3 regions of the Buttiauxella sp. genome follow, and region 1 is predicted to be linked to each of the others. Evidence: riboswitches for the same ligand, from Rfam matches in the RefSeq annotation. Region 1 holds a riboswitch; each other region holds the start of a gene.

Region 1 (8,179 bases):
GGCCTGGTGAATCACACCAATTCTCAGTCACACATGGATCAACGAGTCAGTACTTCACGGTTGCGGAAGTGGTGACTTCCCACTGCATTAAGTCTTCGAGCATCTTCAGACGTTGCTCAGCTTTCAGGCGAGCCAGCCATCCAGTAGAAACACTATGTGTTGCGGCAAAATACTGTTGATAAAACTTAACTATCGGCGACCGTTTCATATAAACCTCTACCTCCTCGTTTCAACGTTGATAATTATTGGCGTAATATGAGGAAAGTTAAATTGATGAGTTTCTGTGGGGAGTTCCTCTTTTATGAGTTCGAGTCGTCTGCAACAACAGTTCATTCGTCTGTGGCAATACTTCGATGGCAAACCACAGGAAACGACGTTAAATGATTTGGCTGATTTGTTGAATTGCTCACGTCGCCATATGCGGACGCTACTGAGTTCGATGCAGGAAAAGGGCTGGTTGTGCTGGAAAGCGGAGGTCGGGCGTGGCAAGCGTTCGCAGCTAGAATTCTTATATACCGGCCTGGCACTCCAGCAGCAGCGTGCAGAAGATCTGCTCGAACAGGACAGAATTGATCAACTGGTGCAGATCGTTGGCGATAAAGCGGCCGTACGGCAAATGCTGATTTCTCACCTGGGTCGTAGCTTCCGCCAGGGACGACATATTCTGCGGGTTCTCTACTATCGCCCGCTGCTAAACCTGTTACCAGGCTCAGCTTTACGTCGTTCTGAAACCCATATTGCCCGGCAAATCTTCAGCGGACTTATCCGGATAAATGAGGAAAATGGGGAACTGGAAGCGGATATCGCCCACCACTGGCAACAAATATCCCCATTACACTGGCGCTTTTATCTTCGTCCCGGCATTCATTTTCACCATGGCCGTGAATTAGATATGTTGGATGTGACGACTTCCCTGCAACGTATCAGCACCTTGCCGCTGTATTCGCATATCACGGAGATCACTTCGCCTACGGCCTGGACACTGGATATCACGCTCTCACAACCCGACAACTGGCTACCGTGGTTGTTGGGCAGCGTCAACGCAATGATCCTGCCGCGCGAATGGCAAACCTTAACCCATTTTGCTCGCCAGCCTGTCGGCACCGGCCCGTATTCGGTAGTACGCAATAATAACAATCAGCTAAAAATTCAGGCCTACGATGATTACTTTGGTTATCGGGCATTGATTGACGAGGTGAATTTCTGGGTGCTGCCTGAAATTGGCGAAGAGGTCAGTTGTGCGGTGCAATTATCAGGAATGCCTGACAGCGAGAAAGCCGTTGAAAGCCGTCTGGAAGAGGGCTGCTACTATATTTTGTTTGATAGCCGCTCAAAGCTTGGCAGCAACACAGAAGTGCGCCGCTGGCTAAGCCATATCCTGGCACCGATCCATCTGCTTTACAGCGCTGGGGCGCAAAATCAGCAATACTGGTTCCCGGCTTACGGACTGCTACCACGCTGGCACCACGCGCGCCCACAGCCCGTGCTTGAAAAACCTGCCGGGCTTGAGTCCGTGACGCTGACATTTTATCGCGATCACGTTGAGCATCGGGTTATCAGTAAAGTCATGGAAGAACTGCTGGCACGCGTGGATGTTGAACTGGTGGTGCAAGAAGTCAGTTATGAGGAGTGGCATCAGGGTGAAGCTGAAAGTGACATCTGGCTTAACAGCGCAAACTTCACTTTGCCGTTAGAGTTTTCACTCTATTCACATCTTTATGAAGTGCCTTTGATTCAAAAATGCATCGCCATTGACTGGGAAACCGATACCAGTCAATGGCATAAGGGCGAGCTTTCTCTGCCTGAATGGTGCCAGAGTCGTGTCGAAAATAATGATATTTTGCCATTAATTCACCATTGGTTACGCATTGAAGGGCAACGCAGTATGCGCGGCGTGAGGATGAACACGTTGGGCTGGTTCGACTTTAAATCGGCATGGTTTGCACCGCCGGAACCTTAATACTTTCGATTCATTCACAGAATCACTACAATGCTCGCGTTCTCAACGGGGTGCTAAGACGAAAGTCTGGCTGAGATAATACCCGTCGAACCTGATCCGGATAACGCCGGCGAAGGGATTTGAGGCTCCATTCTCAAAATCCTTTGCCACCCCTAATTCCAAGAGGTGCAAAGTGTTCAAAAAATTATTGCCGTTACTGGCCCTTATCGCCGCCCCTGTTTTTGCCAAACCCCTGCTGACTGTTTATACCTACGACTCTTTTGCTGCCGACTGGGGCCCGGGTCCTGCGGTGAAAAAAGCCTTTGAAGCTGACTGTAACTGCGAGCTGAAATTTGTCGCACTCGAAGACGGCGTTTCGCTGCTCAACCGCCTGCGTATGGAAGGTAAAAACAGCAAAGCCGACGTGGTTCTGGGACTGGATAACAACCTGCTGGCTGCCGCTGAGCAGACCAAATTATTTGCCCCGAGCAAGACAGACACCACTGCTTTGAAGATCCCTGGCGGCTGGAGTAACGATACGTTTGTCCCGTTCGATTATGGTTACTTCGCTTTCGTCTACGATAAAAACAAGCTGAAAAACCCGCCGAAAAGCCTGAAAGAACTGGTGGAAAGTGACCAAAAATGGAAAGTGATTTATCAGGATCCGCGCACCAGCACACCAGGGCTAGGTTTATTGCTGTGGATGCAGAAGGTGTATGGCGACAAAGCACCTGACGCGTGGCAAAAGCTGGCGAAGAAAACGGTCACCGTGACCAAGGGCTGGAGCGAAGCCTATGGTCTGTTCCTGAAAGGTGAAGGCGATTTGGTGATGAGCTACACCACCTCTCCGGCTTATCACATCATCGAAGAGAAAAAAGATAACTACGCGGCGGCTAATTTTAGCGAAGGCCATTATTTGCAGGTGGAAGTTGCCGGGCGTTTGGCGTCGAGCAAACAGCCAGAACTGGCTGAAAAATTCATGACATTCATCACCTCGCCAGGCTTCCAGAATACCGTTGCGACAGGAAACTGGATGTATCCGGTGACGGATGTGAAATTGCCTGAGGGCTTTAACGGCCTGGTAAAACCGCAGAACACGCTGGAGTACAGCGCGCAAGAAGTGGCTAAACAACGCGCCAACTGGATTAGTGAATGGCAACGCGCCGTCAGCCGCTAATTCCCGGCTGGCTGATTCCAGGGTTATGTGCCGCCACACTGGTGGTGGCAGTAGCCCTGGCGGCTTTTATAGCGCTGTGGTTTAACGCGCCGCAAACGGATATCCGCGCTCTGGTGCAGGATAGCTATTTGTGGCATGTGCTGCGTTTCTCATTCTGGCAGGCGTTTCTCTCCGCAGCGCTTTCCGTGTTCCCGGCCATTTTTCTGGCACGCGCGCTTTATCGACGCCGCTTCCCCGGACGCCTTGCGCTGTTACGCCTGTGCGCGATGACCCTGGTTTTGCCCGTTCTGGTGGCAGTATTCGGGATTCTGACGGTTTATGGTCGGGAAGGCTGGCTTGCCAACCTGAGCGCATGGCTTGGCGTTGAATGGGCATTTTCGCCATACGGATTAAAAGGCATCCTGTTAGCCCATGTTTTTTTCAACATGCCGATGGCGACACGCCTGCTGCTTCAGGCACTGGAAAATATCCCCAGCGAACAACGCCAGGTTGCCGCACAACTGGGAATGCAGGGCTGGAATTTCTTCCGCTTTGTGGAATGGCCCTGGCTTCGCCGCCAGATTCTCCCAGCCGCCGCGCTGATATTTATGCTCTGTTTCGCAAGCTTTGCCACTGTGCTTTCGCTGGGCGGCGGGCCACAAGCGACCACTATCGAACTGGCTATCTTCCAGGCGCTGAGCTACGACTACGATCCCGCTCGTGCTGCCCTGCTTGCCATGGTGCAGATGGTCTGTTGTTTGGGACTGGTGCTGTTAAGTCAACGGCTTAGCAAAGCGATTCCGGTAGGCATCAGCCAGATGCAAGGCTGGCGCGATCCGCAAGATAACCTGCGCCGAAAGCTGTGCGACGGGGGGCTAATCACCCTCGCTCTGTTGCTGTTATTGCCACCGTTGTTGGCCGTCATTATTGATGGCATCAACAGTGGCTTTAGCACTGTGTTGTCACAACCAATACTGTGGCAGGCGTTATTCACCTCGCTAAGGATCGCCGTGGGTGCCGGACTTATCTGCGTGGTCATCACAGTAATGTTGCTGTGGAGTTCGCGGGAATTGCGCCTGCGTAACCGTGCCTTTGCAGGCCAGGCGCTGGAACTCAGCGGTATGTTGATTCTGGCGATGCCGGGCATCGTGCTGGCGACCGGCTTTTTCCTGCTACTCAACAACACCGTGGGCTTACCGCAAACAGCCGATGGCATAGTGATATTCACCAATGCGTTAATGGCCATTCCTTACGCGCTAAAAGTGCTGGAAAACCCGATGCTGGATGTTGCTGAACGCTATACCCGGCTGTGCCAGTCATTGAATATCAGTGGCATAAATCGCCTGCGATATATCGAGTTGCGTGCGCTCAAGCGCCCACTGGCTCAGGCGCTGGCGTTTGCTTGTGTATTATCGATTGGCGATTTCGGCGTCGTGGCCTTGTTTGGCAATGAAGATTTCCGCACGCTGCCGTTTTATCTCTATCAACAAATTGGTTCTTACCGCAGCCAGGATGGAGCCGTCACGGCGCTTATCCTGCTGATACTGTGCTTTGCTTTATTCACATTGATTGAAAAACTTCCGGGACGCTATTCCCAAAATGATTCGGGTTGCAGGAAGGCGGCAAGTGAATGAAGACTGGGAACTTAGAAAGCTATGTGACCTGGATGAATGAAAGCAGCAAACACACCTGCAACTTGAAGGATGAAGGGAATGCTAACGCTAACTGATGTCACCTGGCTCTATCACCATTTACCGATGCGTTTTTCGCTGCAGTTGAACGCCGGAGAACGTGTTGCTGTGCTGGGGCCTAGCGGGGCGGGGAAAAGTACGCTGCTCAGTTTGATTGCGGGTTTTCTGACGCCCGCCAGTGGGCAGATTCTGCTGCATGGCGAGGAGCATACCCGAACCGCTCCGGCGCAACGCCCGGTTTCGATGCTCTTCCAGGAAAACAATCTTTTCACGCATCTGACGGTGCGCCAGAACATTGGCCTCGGGTTAAATCCCGGGCTGAAACTCACTGCCGCGCAACAAGCACGCCTGGGCACCATCGCCAGCCAAATGGCAATTAGCGATTTGCTCGACCGACTCCCGTCACAGCTCTCCGGCGGCCAGCGTCAGCGCGTCGCCCTCGCCCGTTGTCTGGTGCGTGAACAGCCTATTTTGCTGCTTGATGAACCGTTCTCCGCACTCGACCCGGCACTGCGCCAGGAAATGCTGCAACTGCTTGATACGCTATGCGGCCAGCAGCAACTGACGCTGCTGATGGTGTCACATAGCATTGAAGATGCGGCTCGAATTGCACCGCGAAGCCTTGTGGTGGTCGATGGCCGTATCGCCTGGGATGGCGACACGGCTATCTTATTAAGCGGAGAAGCCAGTGCATCAGCACTGTTGGGGATTGGCGTCAGGAATTAGTGGTGGGCGTTGAGGACTTTCCACAAAATATCGCGGTAAATCGGCATTAACGGGTGCATCTGAATCGCTACAAAGCATCCCACTGCCAGTACCGCCATGCCAGGCGCTAACCAGTGCAAGCGAGCGCGAGGCAAATACTGGGTTAAACGGTCGTGGCCTGATTTGCCACTACGCCACCAGCGCCAGCACAACCATGCCGCCAGCCAGATAATCAGCGCCACCAGCAGTAAGAGCCACTTAAAGCTGCTGCTCTGCATATCCGCAGGAATGTCTATCGCTGCACCAGCCAAAATCCCCGGTAAAAAATAGACCGGTGGCCAGAAAATGCAGCCAATAATGTTAGGAATGATAAATTTCGACACGGGCAGGTCTAACATGCCCGCGACCATCGGCACCAGCGGGCGCGTCGGGCCAACAAAGCGGCCAACCAGGATAGTAAACATGCTGTGCTGATGCAGTGCATGTTCGGTTTTATCCAGCAACGCTTTGTTCTTTTTCATAAACGACCAGCGATGCAGAGGCCCTTTGAAACGCCCCCCCAGCCAGAACGAAATCCAGTCGCCCAGCAAGCAACCGACAATCCCCGCCGCCCAGGCGTGATAAAAATCGACCTGACCACCACCAATCAGCGCGCCAAGCCCTGCCATCATGACGGTGCCAGGAAGGATAAGCCCGACCAACGCCAGTGATTCGAGGAACGCCACCAGCATCACCGCAAAAAGCGAATACACTACTGACTGAGTTATAAAGTGTTCCAGCAAAGCTTCCATAAAGCATCCGTCGAGAAACGAGTGGGCGATTCTCCTGAGTGTGGAATGAAGCGTCAAGCCATGATTTGTATGAATATGTAGGGCCACGGCATCATGGGCGCAAATGGTGGATGACGCTTACGCTTATCCACCCTACAAAACCCGTTTAACACCGTAAGCCATTCAGTAAGGATAGCGGTTATTCGCAGCCTGCACGAAACTCACTCGGACTGGCACCGGTACATTTCTTAAATACACGCGAGAAATAGAGCTGATCTTCAAAACCGACATTGCGCCCAACACTGGCAATCGGCATGCGGGTGGTGCTCAACAATAGTTTGGCCTGAAGGATGCGCTGGTCCTCACGCCAGCTCAATACGCTGACCCCCAGCTGCTGGCGGAACAGATGCGACAAGCGTGACGGTGACAGACAGACGTGCTGCGCGACGCTGGCAATATCAAAATGATGGTCGGCCAGATGGTCGCTGATGTACTGACAGGCATCACGTACACGGTTATCGAGCGGGGGATTAAGCGAAGCACTCAAGACCTCCATGCGCCGCAACAAAAGCTGCTCTAACAGATTGATCGCCAGAAGTTCGGCATAGCGCCCTTCCGCCTGCCCGGCCTCAATAATCTGACCAAATAGTTGAGAAAAACTTTGCTGGTGCGCGTCATCCGGGCGGAAAAACCCGGTGTGCGCAAAGATAGGATCCCAGTTTAACCACTCCTGCCAGTAAGCCCGAGGGCGAAAGTAGACCCACTGGTGATACCACTCATTGCTTTCCGGCGAACGACCGTAATGATGCACTTCACCGGGTGGAAACAGCAGAATGTCACCTGGACGGCAGATGTAATTTTTCCCCTGGTTATTGATAACGCCTTCACCACGCACCGTTAAATTCAGGATGTAACCTTTCATGCCCAATGGCCTGTCGATGAAAAAATCCAACGGGCCTTCGGCTTCAATCGGCGTTAATCCTGCGACTAAATGCGCGTTAAAAGAGTACCCCGGCAACAAGGGGTCATTTTGCATTTCAGGCATCATCAAGCTCGCTTTTTAAATGGGAGAACAGGAACAATTTGTCCATATCCCTGTAGTTTCACACCAGCACTCTGCTGCCTGAACAATAAACAGCCCGATTTATATCATAAAGCCGCAATTTATCTGGCCGTATGCTTTTCATTCGTCGTCGACAGGGTTTTATGACGATAACCAAAGTGTTTATAAAAGTAGCAGATATGTCCACATCGATTATTTGCGGGGCGTCACACTTCTCAACGTCACAGCACATTTCTCCATAACTACAGCGAATACGACCTGACGGTTTTTCTGCATAAAAACTAATGTCATTTTCATAGATAACCAGGTCAGGGAGTATAAAAATGTCGATCGCGCTGGGCCTCGATTTTGGTAGTGATTCTGTTCGTGCGCTGGCAGTAGATTGCGAAAATGGAGCAGAACTTGCGACTAGCGTGGAGTGGTATCCCCGCTGGCAGGATAATCGCTACTGCGACGCCGCTAACAATCAGTTTCGCCACCATCCTCGTGACTACATTGAGTCCATGGAACGGGCAGTAAAAACCGTTCTCGCCGAACTGACTGCTGAGCAACGCGCCCGAGTGTGTGGCATTGGCGTTGACAGCACCGGCTCCACTCCCGCTCCTATTGATGCTGAAGGCAACGTGTTGGCTCTGAAGCCAGAGTTTGCCGACAACCCCAACGCCATGTTTGTGCTGTGGAAAGATCATACTGCGGTTGAAGAAGCCGAGGCGATTACCCGCTTGTGCCATCAGCCCGGCAATAATGATTACTCACGTTTCATTGGCGGTATTTATTCCAGCGAATGGTTCTGGGCGAAAATTCTGCACGTGACTCGCGCTGACCATAAAGTGGCTGAGGCTGCGGTGTCATGGA
Region 2 (8,179 bases), on a different contig from region 1:
GCAAGACGTGTTTTTGGTAACACTATTGCTTATTACCGGGTCTGGGTTCATAAAGAAAGTTATCTACCCTTTTCATTGCAGGGCAATAATTACGGTATGACTCCAAATGGAGAGATGTACTTTCGTGACAAAGAATACAGTGATGATTATTCATTAGAAAGGCCAGCAAGTCAGCATTTTTTTTGTTCATGAAATGGCTCATGTTTATCAGTACCAACATGGCATGATGGTACGTTTGCGAGGGTTTCCAAAATGAAAAATATAGCTGTTATTTTAATATCAATATTATTAGCCGGTTGCCCTATGGGTGATAGATCCCCAAAGTACGCTCAAGCAGACGCTGTGGTTGTGAATGATAAAGTTTGTGTATTTATTAAAAAAGAAAATTTAGTTGCGCAGGAGAAACTTCTCAGAGTTTCAATTATGAAAGCAGGTGATGAAAAGATGAGTTATGAGAAGCAATTTTATTCCCCAGTCATCAGTATCGATTTAAAATCAGGTGAATGTATTTTAGGACTTTCTGACTTCAATTATGAAACAGGCTACTCCTACGATATCAATATACAGACGTCACATAATAATTATCAGACAGGTTTTATTTTATGGAAGTATGGGCAAAGCCTGAAGCTGAAATAGTCTTTTGGGGTTATATAGCAGAAACGAAGGCCGGTCATTCAGACCGGCCTTTTTAATTACTGGAAAACGACAGAGTTAGAATAATCCGCGCGATATTGAATCTTTACGCGCTGGCCGTTAAGTGTGTATTCGGTATACGGATAAACCTCTTTCCAGCCAGCGGCTTTCAGCTTCGCTTCTACTGCGCTGGTGGACAGGCCCATCAGATCTTTTTTCTCGAGTTTCTTCGCACTTGTCACGCTGGTGCTGCTGGCTTGTTGCAATGCGCCATGCTTACGCGATGCAGCCCATTCGCCAGTGGTTTCATTACCGCTGCGGGTGAAACTCAGGGTGTAACCTGCGCCTTTCCACTCGGCAAAATCAGGGTTATTAATGGTTCGGGTCGCTTTTTTACCATTGATGGTTACCGCGTTTTTGTTGACCACTACGTTCACTGGCTCACCTGCACCTTTCCAGCTACCGTTGGCTAAATCCAGTGCCATTGCCGCAGGCGATAACACCAATCCACCCAACATTGCTGCAACTACCACGTTTAACTTATTCATCATTAACTCTCTTATTTATTAGCATCTCTTAATTATTGCCCATCGGGAAAGTTTAAGAGTTTGAATGTCATTTTGTGGCGAAATAATGCTGCCGCGAGGGTTCGCCGTTGTTGATATAAATCAAATTGATGAATGTGTTTTCGGTAAGTATTCTTAAAAAGAATGATTGGTAGCCGGGCGGGGTTTGAAACCTTCATTTGAAGGGCCACTGGCACGAGGCGCACCAGTGGCTTTGTCGATTATGTTTCGCTAACAACCTTCGCCGCAGGTTGTTCCAGCACCATTGTTTGTGTCTGGCTGAGGCTTATTTCCGCCGCACGCAGCATTTTAAGGATCTCATAGAGCAGATCACTGCGGGTCGAACTGACCATGCGCGGGCTGTTTACGTAGCCGGTCACACTCAGCACAATCCCGGTTGGCCCCAGCTCTTTAAAGCTGACGGACGGTGGCGGGTTTTCCAGAATAGATTCATGCAAGTTATAGGCGTCGAGCAGCAAATTGCGCACTTGCTCAGGGTCGATATCGAGCGGGAAAGTCAGGGCGATGGTCGCCACACCTTGTGCATTGCCCATCGTGGCGTTACGTACGTTCTGCGAGATAAGCTGTGAATTGGGCACAATGACCGTAGATTTGTCGCCTAACTGGATTTCCGTTGCGCGCACATTAATGCGGCGAATATCACCTTCAACACCACTGATACTCACCAAATCGCCCACTTTCACCGGGCGCTCGGTTAACAGAATCAGCCCGGAGATAAAGTTCTTCACAATCTCCTGTAGACCAAAACCGATGCCCACCGACAAGGCGCTGACGATCCACGCCAGTTTGTTCCATTCAATGCCGAGCATCGACAATGTCAGCATGATAATCAGTACATAGCCGACGTTGGTAAATAGCGTTACCAGTGAGGCGCGCAGGCCGCGGTCCATATTGGTTTTTGGCAGGAAATCGTTGTCCAGCCAACGGCGTGTGGAACGCAATACATACCAGCCGACAACCAGACACAGCACCGCATTAACCGCGTGAGCAGGGATAATATTCATCCCCTCGAGGCCTTTTCCGCCCCACATCTCGGCGATTTTGATCAGCAATTCCATCGGCGTTGTGGTGCCGAAGGTACCATTCAGCAGCGCAACGGCTGCCATAATCAACAGGCTGGTTTTCCCTAAAGCGGAGAACAATGTCGCGGCAAGGGAAAGATGGCGGTCATTGAGGCTCAGCGTGCTCTTGAGGATTTTCCCGGTCTGAGTGGAAGGGGAGAAGACCGCTTCACACAAATCCACCACGAAATGAATCAGCAGATACAGGCTGCAAACCACCAGGCCAATCCACAGCAATTCGAAAGTGACGAAGCGCGCCAGCGGAATGTAACCAATCAGCAAAGCCAGCAGGATAACGAATGCCGTAAGGCTGATAACCAGATGAATTAGACCAGCAACTGTTGAGCGAGCCTCGGTTTGCTCGCCCTCGGCACTCATTTTACGACGGATCCTGTTCACCCGAATTGGCGCTATCAGGCAGTTGAGCGCGACCAGCAAAGCCGCCAGACCGTTGCCGAAAAGCGTAGCGGCAATACTCGCACCGACCAGCGCATTCAGCTGTTCGATGATGCCAAAGATAAAGATGAAGGTTGCTAACAAAATCGGGAACGAAGACAGCGTTTTCGCCAGTGGATCGGCAATACCCGGCAGGCGCCAGGACGGATGGCTATTCGATAGTAACGCGATACCCATACCGGCTATCACCGCTGAGAAATAGGTCAACTCCACTAACTGTTCAGCAAACTCCATCACCCACTGCGAGGTGTCAGGCAGTCGGGTAAAGGTGTAACACAACAACTGCATGCTGATACCCAGCGTCAGCGTGGTGCTTAACGTGGTAAAGCAGGCGAGGAAACTGCGACGAAAACGCCCTTGCGGCAACCAGCGTGGCAACACCCAGTTCAATGGTTTGTCCAGTGCGCGACGGCCAAAAAGCCCAATCCCTAACGCCAGCAGCAGATAAATGGCGCTTCCTACGCGCCAGTCGTCGCTCCATGCCTGGTGCCAGGCATCGCTAACTTGTGTTCCGAATTCATCAAAACGCACCGCATCTTTATCGCTTGGATCAAATACCGGCGACCAAAAATCCGCGCCCAGAATACTGCCGGTGTTAAGTGCGATTTGTGTTTTCAGCGCGTCACGACGCAGCCCGGAAATTTGTGATGAGAGGTTTTGTGCGCCCACGGCAATGGCTTTCGATTGCTCGATTTGCGTCGTGAGCAAGGTTTTGCTGTTGTTCAATTGCTTGCGCTGACTGACAACCTGCGGTGTTTCCGTCAGCGTACCCGGTGCCGGTGCAGGCCCAAGCACATCCAGTTGCCCCTGAACCTGCGCAAGCTGCGGAGCCAGCGCCACGGCGAGCTTATCCGCTTCGGCAGCCAGCTTTTGCGCGTCGTCATTAAGGGCGGTGAACTGTTTATCCGCTTTTGCAGCAGAGACTCGCTGTTTAAGAGAATCCAGCTGCTTTTGCAGAGCCGGCAGAGCAGTGCTGGCGTTAACCTTAACAGGCGTTTCTGTAGCAGATTGCCCGGTGGCTTCATCTGCCTGAGACAGGAAAGGGGTCATCAACAAGCAAGACAACAATGCCATCAACAGCAGCGGCACTCTTAAAGGGTTACGCATCATACGCATAGAGAAATAATTCCGGTATTTCGAAAAAAATGAAATTGAGGACAACCGGCTAAGGATACCCGTAATTCTCCGGAATCCAACCAGGGTTAGTCTGTTTATGTTGCGTTGTTCGTGTAACGCCACTCAAATTTATCGCCGCTCAGAAACACCAGCGGTTTACAGCGCTTTTTTCTTACGCCTTATCTCAACACCTCAAGCCATGCCAAAAGTTGGCGCAACTGATACCCGGTCAATACCTTGATCTCGATGCCGTGTGGGGAGCACCGAGTTAGCTCTGCTGCATGTTGATCGATGGATGCACCCATCAAAGCGTTTATTGGCTGGTATTCTCGTAAATCAGGCATTCGACCCTACTAATATTCATAGATCGGTTCTTATTTACTTTTTCTTACATAGTCTGGATTATTACCTTGTCTAAGAATGTTCTTATTTTGAGGTTGTCCATGTTAAAAAAATGCGTGCTTTGTCTTGCTGTCTGTTTTTTATCGGGATGTGCAAGAACGGCGGCACCTAACTATTTCAACGGTAACTATTACATGGCTGGGGATGATTCCTGTAAACATTTCAGGCAAATTGATTACGCAAGAATCATGTGCATGGATGATGATTATGTTGAAACTGGCTACCGAGATGCGATGACACAAGGTGACATTCAGATGTACCAGATGCAGCAAATGAATCAGCAGATGCAGATGGCACAATTAAATCAGCAGCTACAGCAAACCGGACAATCATTCCAGAATTCAGGGCAGCAGATACTACAGCAGAGCCAGTCCTACACCGCCCCGCAGGTTCAGTCGTATGGTTCATCGGGATCCACGATTTATAATCGGGTGGGGAACAATGTAATCGGGTCAGACGGCACGTCCTGTACGTATGTAGGTCAGAGTCTTATTTGTAGATAATTAAAGAAGTAGGGGATTCCACTGGCCCCCGTTTCATTCTTATTTTTAATATTCTTTCGTCACCGGGGTAATCTACATGGCGGCTATTCTTTTTATTGCGGCTTTAGTTCTTGCCTGGCCTACAGCAGGCTTGTCAATCGTTGCATATATTGCTTTCCTCGTTTTTCAAGGATACATGAAGGCCAAAACAAGAATGCATCACGCTGATAAGCTCCGGTCATCAAGAGACGTTACCTCAGGGGGAGGACGGCTTCCTTCATGGATGGGCAATCGAGACAAGATTTCTGAATTTATCTATGGAGTCGAGAAGTTAGCCGAGCGAGAAGGCGTACCGATCATTATGTCTTCCCAGCTTATGTTGCATGAGGAGTTACAGAAAAACCTAATGCGATATGCGGGGGCTATGGAAGCGCGAGGTGCGTCATTTTCGGAGCAACAAATGGCTGTAGCTGAAAAACTTGTTGAAATTCACAACAGAGGTCATTGAAAAGGGGGGACCCGTTACTGGCCCCTTTTTACTAACTGTTCATTTCTATTTTAAATACCTCTTTTTCTATTTGGAAAATCTCCGACTTCCAATAAATATTGACAGAATTATCCCCCGTTGATTCGTAAACCCACGGCCTAAATATGCGTCAACGAGAGAACGGATATTATTTTAGTCAGATCTTGGGGCTTATAATCCTTGCGCGGTTACATACAAATATTGATTGCCGTTCTCCATAATTCCATTTCCTCTCCAAAACTCGGAGGTGACTTTTTTAATAATATTACCTCTGACACATTAAGCAGCCCGACCCCCATATTTATCATGGGCAAGTTCTGAAATGATATTGCAAGCGATCCCTGGTTTAGATAACGCGCCGCTGCTGTCGCCAGGGTGAAGTCTCATGATGACACGGGACTGCTGAATGTTTGTACCCTATGCCGAAAGCTGGGACACATTGTGTTTTTATGGGGTTGTGTCTTTGACTTCCCGCTGGCATTATCGCTGAACAGCGATTAACGCATTGTTAATCGCAAGTTTTTGATTTTGAATTAAATGACTCGGGGTGCCCTTCTTTGTGAAGGCTGAGAAAAACCCGTACCACCTGATCTGGATAATGCCAGCGTAGGGAAGTCAGATGCCTGTCCGGTATCCCTTCTTCACGCCGGACAGGAGCTTTATGATGCAACCTGACCTGCTACCCGGCCATACCGCCGCGTCGATTTTACGGCAAATTCGCCGCACTTCCCCTCTTGTTCACTGCATGACTAACGATGTGGTGCAGAGTTTTACCGCCAATGTTTTGCTTGCCATCGGTGCGGCTCCGGCCATGGTGATTGAAGCGCAAGAAGCCGCGCAATTCAGCCCTGTAGCCCATGCGCTGCTGATCAATATCGGCACACTGACCCGCGAGCGCAGTCACGCCATGCTTGCGGCCATTGATGCGGCAAATGAATCTTCCACTCCCTGGGTGCTGGATCCGGTTGCTGTCGGCGGCCTGGCGTTCCGTACTCAATTCGCAAGCCAGGTGCTGGCCCTAAAACCGGCGGCCATTCGCGGGAATGCGTCGGAAATCCTGGCGCTGGCGGGCGGCCATTCCGGTGGGCGCGGCGTGGATAGCACCGACGATGCGCTTTGCGCACTCCCTGCGGCGCAGATGCTGGCGCAACGCACTGGCGCGATAGTCGCGGTAACCGGTGAGCGCGACTACATCACCGACGGAGAAAATAGCTGGAGCGTGGCGGGCGGTGGCGTTTTGATGACGCGGGTGGTCGGTACCGGTTGTGCACTATCCGCTGTGGTTGCCGCCTGTTGTTCATTGCCTGGTTCGCCGCTGGATAACGTTGCTGCGGCCTGCCAGTTTATGAAGCTTGCCGGTCAGCAGGCCATATCCGAAAGCCGTGGTCCCGGGAGTTTTATCCCGGCATTTCTCGACGCGCTTTACGGGCTGAATGCGGAGGCGCTGGCATGAAAGGCTTAAAACGTATTAATGCCCTGACCATTGCCGGGACCGACCCGAGCGGTGGCGCGGGTATCCAGGCGGACCTGAAAACTTTCTCCGCATTGGGGGCGTATGGCACCAGCGTGATCACCGCGCTGGTGGCGCAAAACACTCGCGGCGTGCAGTCGGTTTATCGCATCGAGCCCGAGTTTGTGGCGGCTCAACTGGATTCAGTACTAAGTGATGTGCGCATTGATACCATCAAAATCGGCATGTTGGCTGAAACAGATATTGTTGAAGCAGTGGCGGAGCGGCTGGCGTTTTATCACGTGCAAAATGTGGTGCTCGACACGGTGATGCTGGCGAAAAGTGGCGATCCCTTGCTTGCACCCTCGGCGGTTGACAGCCTGCGACGTAAGCTTTTACCGCAAGTGGCACTGATTACGCCGAACCTGCCGGAAGCCGCCGCTCTGCTGGATGTGCCTCATGCGCGCAATGAACATGAAATGAAACAGCAGGGCGATGCGTTATTAGGCATGGGCTGCCAGGCGGTGCTGATGAAAGGCGGTCATCTTGATGATGCTGAAAGCCCTGACTGGTTATTTACCCGCGAAGGCTCGCAGCGTTTTACCGCACCGCGTGTGCAAACCCGTCACACTCACGGAACAGGCTGCACATTATCTGCGGCACTCGCCGCACTTTATCCGCGCTTTAACAACTGGCCGCAAACCATCAGTGCGGCAAAAAGCTGGTTATCGCAGGCTTTAGAACAGGCGGATTCGCTGGAAGTGGGGACGGGGATCGGGCCGGTACATCATTTTCACGAATGGTGGTAATACCATTAAAAGACCATTGGGTTATACTGCATTTTCACCCAATCTTCCGGACACTTACGCGAATGGAACAGGTTCACACTCAGCTTATTGAACAGCTTATCCAGCGGTTTTCGCAGGCCGATAACATGCCGTTGTATTTGAAATTCGCCGAAACGGTGAAGTCGGCTGTGCGCAGCGGTATTTTGCCGCAGGGCAATATTCTGCCGGGGGAGCGTGATCTCAGCCAGTTGACCGGTGTTTCGCGCATCACGGTACGCAAAGCGATGCAGACGCTGGAAGATGATGGGGTGGTGACACGTTCGCGGGGTTACGGGACGCAGATTAACACCACCTTTGAGTATTCGCTCAAAGAGGCGCGCGGTTTTTCTCAACAGGTGGTTTTGCGCGGTAAAAAACCGAACACACTGTGGGTCAATAAACGGGTGGTGAAGTGCTCGCCGGAAGTGGCAGAACAACTGGATGTGGCGGCGGAAAGCGATGTGTTCTTGCTCAAACGTATTCGTTACGTTGATGAAGATGCGGTATCTGTAGAGGAGTCGTACGTTCCTGCGGAGTTGATCGCCGATGCGGATGACATCGGGGTTTCATTGTATGACTATTTCCGCAGCCAGAACATTATTCCACAGCGTACCCGCAGCCGTGTGAGTGCCAGAATGC
Region 3 (8,179 bases), on a different contig from region 1:
GTGCTTACAAAACCGATCCGACTTCCGCCTTCGGCGGCATCATCGCGTTTAACCGTGAACTGGACGCCGAAACTGCGCAGGCCATTATCTCCCGCCAGTTTGTTGAAGTGATTATTGCCCCTTCAGCCAGTGAAGAAGCGTTAAAGATTACCGCCGCGAAACAAAACGTTCGTGTACTGACTTGCGGGCAGTGGCAGCAGCGCGTTTCAGGTCTGGATTTCAAACGTGTAAATGGCGGCCTGTTGGTTCAAGACCGCGACCTGGGCATGGTGGCCGCATCCGATTTGCGCGTTGTCAGCAAACGCCAGCCTACCGAGCAAGAACTGCGTGATGCGCTGTTCTGCTGGAAAGTCGCGAAGTTCGTGAAGTCCAATGCGATTGTCTATGCCCGTGAGAATATGACTATCGGCATAGGTGCCGGCCAGATGAGCCGTGTTTACTCCGCGAAAATTGCCGGTATCAAAGCAGCCGATGAAGGTCTGGAAGTGAAAGGCTCTGCAATGGCATCCGATGCGTTCTTCCCGTTCCGCGATGGTATTGATGCCGCAGCAGCAGTTGGCGTGAGTTGTGTTATCCAGCCTGGTGGTTCGATCCGCGATGACGAAGTGATCGCCGCCGCTGACGAACACGGGATCGCGATGATCTTTACTGACATGCGCCACTTCCGCCATTAATCCTGGAGCCTCTATATATGAAAGTATTAGTGATTGGTAATGGCGGGCGCGAACACGCACTGGCCTGGAAAGCATCACAGTCACCACTAGTCCGCACGGTATTTGTCGCACCAGGCAATGCCGGTACGGCTCTGGAACCGGCATTGCAGAATGTCGCGATAAGCCCGACCGATATCCCAGCGCTGTTAAGCTTTGCGCAAAATGAGAAGGTCGACCTGACGATTGTTGGCCCGGAAGCGCCGCTTGTGATGGGTGTTGTGGATGCCTTCCGCGCAGCTGGCCTTAAAATCTTTGGCCCAACTCAGGGTGCAGCACAATTAGAAGGCTCTAAGGCTTTCACCAAAGATTTCCTGGCTCGCCATAAAATCCCAACGGCTGAATACCAGAATTTCACCGAAGTAGAGCCTGCACTGGCCTACGTCCGCGAAAAAGGCGCACCGATTGTGATTAAGGCCGATGGCCTGGCCGCTGGTAAAGGCGTCATTGTTGCGATGACGCTGGAAGAAGCGGAAAGCGCGGTAAACGATATGCTGGCGGGTAACGCATTCGGCGACGCTGGCCATCGCATCGTAGTGGAAGAGTTCCTTGATGGCGAAGAAGCCAGCTTCATCGTGATGGTCGACGGCGAAAACGTGTTGCCAATGGCCACCAGCCAGGATCATAAACGTGTTGGGAATGGCGATAGCGGCCCGAACACTGGTGGAATGGGTGCGTATTCTCCGGCTCCCGTTGTCACTGATGACGTCCACCAGCGCGCGATGGATCTGGTTATCTGGCCAACCGTGCGCGGTATGGCGGCTGAAGGGAATACCTACACCGGGTTCCTGTACGCCGGGCTGATGATCGATAAGCAAGGCAATCCAAAGGTTATCGAATTTAACTGCCGCTTCGGTGATCCAGAAACTCAGCCAATTATGTTGCGTCTGCAGTCTGACCTGGTTGAGCTGTGCCTCGCAGCATGTGACGGCAAGCTAAATGAAACAACCTCAAAGTGGGACGAGCGTCCATCACTGGGTGTCGTCATGGCGGCGGGCGGTTATCCTGCGGATTACCGTAACGGTGATGTCATTCATGGCTTGCCGTTGGAAGAAGTGGCGGATGGCAAAGTGTTCCACGCCGGAACCCGTCTGCGTGAAGATGATATGGTCGTGACCAATGGCGGACGCGTGTTATGTGTCACCGCATTAGGCGATACCGTAGCACTTGCGCAGCAGCGTGCTTATGAATTAATGAAGGATATCCACTGGGATGGCAGTTTTAGCCGCTCAGACATTGGCTATCGCGCCATTGAGCGTGAAAACACGAAGTAGTACCTGAAGTGTTCTGAAAGACCGCCCTCGTGGCGGTTTTTTTTATCTAGAATGTCGCGGGCTTCGGCTGCCAGCTACAGAAGTCCTGGTTCGCCACCAGTAACAGCTGAGAACCTTCCGGTGCTTCAAGCCACGCAATGCTGACATCCATCGATGAATGGCGTTGTCGATTCGTAATATGGCTGAGCGCCACGCTGTCGAGTTTAGGTTCGAAAGTCTCACCTTCGCAGGTCGTCACGGTGCCATTGCTGTGCCAGCGCCCTTGTCGCAACACAACACGACCAATACGCAATGCTTCGCTTGTCGCTTTCGTCTGGCTCGCCTGATATTGGTACAAGGCGATTTGGTCATTGGAGAGTTGCTGCTTTTGGCCGTCTACTTCGCGCTGCATAAAGCTCAGTTCGCCGTGATCGTCAAAACGCACTTTTATGTGCTCTGACGGTTCACTCATAATCGTCATTTCAATGGAAATAAGTTGTTCGCCCAGCCACCGATAATCACTGGTGGTGGTTGCACCCTTCTGCCTCGGGCTGAACGCCGTAAGCATATGAATACTGTCGTCGTCGCTATTGTCTTTACGCCAGATACGTACAACACCCTGATCGGCAATATAACCGCTCGCGGTAAATGGCGGGATCGGAGGCTTGCTGCTGCATGCCATTAACAGCAATGTGCCTGTCAGAGCAGCCAGAGGACGCCAGACAAACAAAAGGGGCGAAAACGCCCCCCTGCTAAAACTGTTCACTGACACTCGTTAATTACTTAACAGCGTCTTTCAGTGCTTTGCCTGAAACAAATGCCGGCACGTTAGCTGCGGCGATTTTGATTTCATTACCGGTCTGTGGGTTGCGGCCAGTGCGCTCAGCACGGTGGTTTACCTTGAAGGTACCGAAACCAACCAGTTGTACAGCATCACCTTCTTTCAGAGACTCAGTAATTGCAGCCAGAGTGGATTCCAAAGCAGCTTTAGCCTGTACTTTAGACAGGTCAGCCTTGTCAGCAATTACATCAATCAGTTGAGTCTTGTTCATAAGTTATCCTTACAATGTGTTTATCGCTTGCTAAGCATCGAGTGCGACGGAAATGCCAAAAAAGCACTCTCCTGCATACACGCACCGATAGCCACTATTTTTCGCCCCACAAATGTAGACCAGACGGGGGGCTAATTGGAAGCCTTCAGGGGTGACAATTCGGACTGTAAGTCACGTTTTGCTGTCTTACTGCTGAAAAATTATACCAATATTGCTGCTACCCGCCTCGCGCAAGTCCGCACGGAGCCCTTTGATCAACTCAATATCGCGTTCTTCGCAGTCAGCCAGCAGGCGGAAAATCTCCCACTGAATGTCCCATTCTTCTTCCACAGCCGGGTTTTCTCGCAGCTCTTCATCGGTCATTTCACGACCAGCCTGCGTCATTTCTAACATCGCAACGGTGGTAATGGATGCCTTGCTAACTTCAATGGCGTGTTCCAGAGTTTCCCCAGAAAGACGTGAGTGAAGTAATTCGCTTAACGCAACGCACGCATCGATAGCCGGGTAGACACCGTACAGATCATAGTCGTCAGCAACCGGAATGCCTTCTTCAAATTTCTCGAGTTGGCTATCAAAGTTAACTTTCGCATCTTTGACCGTTAATGTTTCCCAAATCAAATCGAGAATACGGCGATACAGTTGAGGATCACCAAATTCAGTCTGCTGGCAGAACATGGCGTAATTCGGGTACATACGTTCGCATAAAGAAGCCATGAAAGTGACATGCTGCCAGCTTTCCAGTTTCTCAAGACGCAGATGGATTGGGTTTTGTAACATAGCGATGTCTCAAAGACGGAATATTAGCGGCAGTTTACCTTAATCACCCCTGAATTGCTTGCCACCGAGTGAAAGCCGGACGCCCCGAAGCCACGGCATCAGCCCAGCGAGTCGGCTCTGGTAAACGATAGCCCCTCAGACAGCGATTGACCCATAGCAACGCACTCTCCCGGCTCACACGATGACCTGTAGAGATAAATAGCGGATTGCAGCGCTTCTTGCTGCGCAGCACCGTTGCAAGGATTTCCCCTTTATCAATCAGCAGATGGCATGCGCCGGGTTCTTCAGGCAAAGGGTCGAATCGTCCACACAACCGTTTTTTGGCGACGCCAATGGTTGGCACGTCCACCAGCAAGCCAAAATGGCTGGCCACACCTAAACGTCGTGGATGCGAAATGCCATGCCCATCCACGAACAACAAATCAGGTTTTTGCGACAACAATTGCCATGCGGCTAACAGCGCGGGATATTCACGAAAGGACAGGAATCCTGGGATATAAGGCATGGTGGTCGCAACACGCGCCACCTGATACTCAACCAGCTCGAGGGAAGGATATGCCAACAGCACGATGGCGGCACGTGTAACATCACCGCCCTGCTCAAAGCCAACGTCAGCCCCGGCGATTAACCGGGGAGGGTTTTGATCAAAGCGATCGTCACGACACACCTGTGAAGCCAATTCGATCTGTTGTTCACGTAGGCTTGCGAGATCCATTCCCTCTCCTGAAGGTTATTGGTGATACGGTTTCGACAAACGATGCACCGCTTCCACAAACGCACCGGCATGTTCTGGCGGAACATCCTGGTGAATCCCGTGGCCAAGGTTAAAGACATGACCTTCGCCTTTGCCAAATCCGGCCAGAATCGATGCAACTTCCTCTTCGATTCGTGCAGGAGCCGCATAAAGCATTGATGGATCCATATTGCCCTGGAGTGCGACTTTATGGCCTACACGACGACGCGCGTCGGCAATGTCGGTTGTCCAGTCAAGTCCCAGCGCATCACAGCCGGTTTCAGCCATCGCTTCAAGCCACTGCCCGCCGCCTTTGGTAAACAGAGTCACCGGAACACGACGGCCTTCGTTTTCTCGCAGCAGGCCATCAATAATTTTATGCATGTAGTAGAGCGAGAACTGCTGATAGTCACGCCCGGTCAGCACGCCGCCCCAGGTATCGAAAATCATGACCGATTGCGCGCCCGCTTTGATTTGCGCATTCAGGTACAGCGTGACGCTTTGAGCCAGCTTATCGAGCAGCAGATGCAGCGCTTGAGGATCGGCATACATCATCTTTTTGATAACAGTAAACGCTTTGCTACTGCCACCCTCGATCATGTAAGTCGCCAGCGTCCACGGGCTGCCAGTAAAACCAATCAACGGTACTTCGCCTTTCAGCTCACGGCGAATGGTGCGCACCGCATTCATCACATATCCCAGTTCATCTTCCGGGTCAGGAATAGGCAGCTTTTCAACATCGGCGCGGCAGGTGACAGGCGAGCGAAAACGTGGGCCTTCGCCAGCTTCAAAGTAAAGACCCAGACCCATGGCATCGGGCACGGTAAGAATGTCGGAGAAGAGGATTGCCGCATCCAGCGGATAACGACGCAGCGGTTGTAGAGTCACTTCACAAGCCAACTCCGCATTCTTGCACAGTGACATAAAATCACCGGCCTGCGCACGGGTCGCTTTGTATTCTGGCAAGTAACGACCTGCCTGCCTCATCATCCATACTGGCGTGGTATCTACAGGCTGGCGTTGCAGCGCCCGCAGGTAACGGTCGTTCTTCAGTTCAGTCATGTTAAATTTCCTTTGGCTGTAACTCTAAATTCATTCCGCCAGTTTATCACTCATACTCTGCACGACACAGGGCGACGGTATCTTCAATCAAACGGCGCGCTACGGTGCCTGGTGGCGGCAGTAACGGTAATTGGTCGTAGCGATACCAACCCGCATCGAGTAACTCTTTCGGGTCGATTTGTATCTCGCCACTGTGATATTCCGCCATGAATGCGGTCATCAGAGATTGCGGGAACGGCCAGGGCTGCGAAGTCACATAGCGCAAATTTTTCACGCGAATACTGCTCTCTTCCATCACTTCACGCGCCACGGCTTGTTCGAGGGTTTCCCCGACTTCGACAAACCCGGCCAGTACGGTATAAATGCCACCGCGATGGCGTGTGTGTTGGGCAAGCAGGATATGGTCATCGCGGCGGATCGCCACAATGATGCACGGTGAAATTTGGGGATAATAGCGTTCACGGCAATGGTTACACAGCATCGCCCATTCGGAATTGCTGACATACATTTCATGCCCGCAGTAGCCGCAGAATTTGTGCGAACGATAGAACTCAGCCAACTGCACACCGCGACCGGCAAGCTGGAACAATCCCACATCCTGGTCGATCACCTGGCGCACGGAACCCATATCTGCCCGGCGATTTTGTCGCACAAGCCATACCGGTTCATTTTCCCACTCACCAATGGGCATCCCCACGGCGCCATCGAGCTGGAAATCTTGAGCCACTCCGTGAGGAAGCTCACCTTTTGGCAACCACAGTTTTTGTTCATGACTGACGATAAACCAGCCCTGATCTAACTTTTGAATCACACGTTCCATAACCTGGTGCACATCCCCGAGTTCGCTGGTATAAACAAATGGTCTTAACAATTTTGGGTACGTTTGCGTTACATTTTCACTCTACATATTCCGAGTTGCAGGGCCGTTGGCTGCAGTCAGAAGTATGACGAGTATATAACTCACGGAGTCAATCATGCTTAACCAGTTAGAGAATCTGACTGAGCGCGTTGGTGGTAGTAATGAGTTAATCGACCAATGGCTCCTTGCCCGCAAACAATTATTGGTGGCTTATTACAATATGGTTGGGATCAAGCCTAACAAGGAATCCCATACTGCGCTCAATGAAAAGGCGTTGGATAATTTTTGCCACAACCTGGTGGATTATCTGTCTGCAGGCCATTTCAATATTTATGAACGTATTATCAGTGAAATGGAAGGCAGCAGCCCACTTTTAGCTGCCACTCATCTTTACCCACAGCTGGAAGCCAACACCCAGCAGATCATGGATTTTTACGATACGCATCTCGAAAGCGCTATCGATCATGATAACTATATTGAGTTCCAGAATGCGTTATCTGGCATCGGTGAAGCGCTGGAATCACGTTTTTCACTGGAAGATAAACTCATTCAGTTGGCGTACGACCACGATTTAAATGACAGTGCTAACGATACAGGCAACCTTGCACGCCCCGCTTGAGTTCTGCGCTGTTAACGAGTAGGTTACATCTTTCCTGAATAATTCAGATCTCAGCCTGGCACCCATGCCGCTGGGGCGTGAAGGATGCAGGAAATCTTCTTGTCGGAGTGCCGAGTGCGCAAGCACCGGCTGAGACCGTTAATTCGGGATCCGCGGAACCTGATCAGGCTAATACCTGCGAAGGGAACAAGAGTAATTCTGCTTTTGGGTTCACCCGTGCGCGGGCGGTCCACATTCATTACTCCTCCGTTGTTCTGACAAGCCACTTCCTGATTACGACTGGAATGAGCTATGTCTACTACTGAAAAAAAACTCAACCGCCGCGAGCAACGCGCCGCAGCCCAGCATTTTATCAATACGCTGGAAGGCACCGCTTTTCCCAATTCTCAACGTATTTATCTCACCGGCTCTCGCGATGATATTCGCGTACCCATGCGTGAAATTCAGTTGAGCCCGACCGCGACCGGCCCCAGTAAAGAAAATCCACAATTCACGCCTAACGATGCCATCCCCGTTTATGACACCTCTGGCGCTTATGGCGATCCGGCTATCAGCATCGACGTGCTGCGTGGGCTTTCCCCCCTGCGCGCCACCTGGATAACAGAGCGTGATGACTGTGAAATCCTGACCGATCGCAGCTCGGCATACACCAAAGAGCGTCTGGCCGATGATGGCCTGGATGAATTGCGCTTTGAAACACAGCTCACGCCACGACGCGCAAAAAGCGGGAAAGTCGTCACCCAACTGCATTACGCACGTAAAGGGATAGTGACGCCGGAAATGGAGTTCATCGCGATTCGTGAAAATATGGGACGCGAGCGGATCCGTGATGAAGTGTTACGCCACCAGCATCCGGGTCAGGGTTTCGGGGCTCGCCTGCCAGAAAATATCACTGCTGAATTTGTACGTGACGAAGTCGCGGCAGGACGCGCGATTATCCCGGCTAACATTAATCACCCGGAATCCGAACCGATGATTATCGGGCGTAATTTCCTGGTCAAAGTGAACGCCAATATAGGTAACTCGGCGGTCACCTCTTCCATCGAAGAAGAGGTAGAAAAACTGGTCTGGTCAACGCGCTGGGGCGCGGACACGGTCATGGACCTTTCCACGG

What was found. A riboswitch is a leader RNA that binds a small molecule or an ion and turns the genes downstream of it on or off. The one in region 1 is predicted to bind thiamine pyrophosphate.
Region 2: linked by a shared signal. The riboswitch ahead of thiM (hydroxyethylthiazole kinase) and the one ahead of thiB (thiamine ABC transporter substrate binding subunit) in region 1 are both predicted to bind thiamine pyrophosphate.
Region 3: linked by a shared signal. The riboswitch ahead of thiC (phosphomethylpyrimidine synthase ThiC) and the one ahead of thiB (thiamine ABC transporter substrate binding subunit) in region 1 are both predicted to bind thiamine pyrophosphate.

The regions. Positions count from the first base shown of each region.
Region 1 is NZ_JBAVHX010000008.1:20,462-28,640, reverse strand. It holds gene sgrT (glucose uptake inhibitor SgrT) at 47-208, opposite strand; gene sgrR (HTH-type transcriptional regulator SgrR) at 302-1,960, shown strand; TPP riboswitch at 1,997-2,096, shown strand; gene thiB (thiamine ABC transporter substrate binding subunit) at 2,133-3,116, shown strand; gene thiP (thiamine/thiamine pyrophosphate ABC transporter permease ThiP) at 3,092-4,729, shown strand; gene thiQ (thiamine ABC transporter ATP-binding protein ThiQ) at 4,808-5,512, shown strand; gene WBL83_RS05495 (DedA family protein) at 5,509-6,282, opposite strand; gene araC (arabinose operon transcriptional regulator AraC) at 6,461-7,306, opposite strand; gene araB (ribulokinase) at 7,648-8,179, shown strand, end outside.
Region 2 is NZ_JBAVHX010000022.1:144,835-153,013, forward strand. It holds gene WBL83_RS15270 (hypothetical protein) at 1-192, shown strand, start outside; gene WBL83_RS15275 (putative T6SS immunity periplasmic lipoprotein) at 253-636, shown strand; gene WBL83_RS15280 (hypothetical protein) at 693-1,184, opposite strand; gene WBL83_RS15285 (DUF3772 domain-containing protein) at 1,421-3,844, opposite strand; gene WBL83_RS15290 (hypothetical protein) at 4,264-4,758, shown strand; gene WBL83_RS15295 (hypothetical protein) at 4,835-5,245, shown strand; TPP riboswitch at 5,797-5,893, shown strand; gene thiM (hydroxyethylthiazole kinase) at 5,928-6,716, shown strand; gene thiD (bifunctional hydroxymethylpyrimidine kinase/phosphomethylpyrimidine kinase) at 6,713-7,522, shown strand; gene WBL83_RS15310 (GntR family transcriptional regulator) at 7,585-8,179, shown strand, end outside.
Region 3 is NZ_JBAVHX010000030.1:1,210-9,388, forward strand. It holds gene purH (bifunctional phosphoribosylaminoimidazolecarboxamide formyltransferase/IMP cyclohydrolase) at 1-674, shown strand, start outside; gene purD (phosphoribosylamine--glycine ligase) at 692-1,984, shown strand; gene WBL83_RS18120 (DUF1481 domain-containing protein) at 2,031-2,729, opposite strand; gene hupA (nucleoid-associated protein HU-alpha) at 2,743-3,015, opposite strand; gene WBL83_RS18130 (YjaG family protein) at 3,202-3,792, opposite strand; gene nfi (deoxyribonuclease V) at 3,836-4,507, opposite strand; gene hemE (uroporphyrinogen decarboxylase) at 4,523-5,587, opposite strand; gene nudC (NAD(+) diphosphatase) at 5,634-6,407, opposite strand; gene rsd (sigma D regulator) at 6,562-7,065, shown strand; TPP riboswitch at 7,159-7,268, shown strand; gene thiC (phosphomethylpyrimidine synthase ThiC) at 7,357-8,179, shown strand, end outside.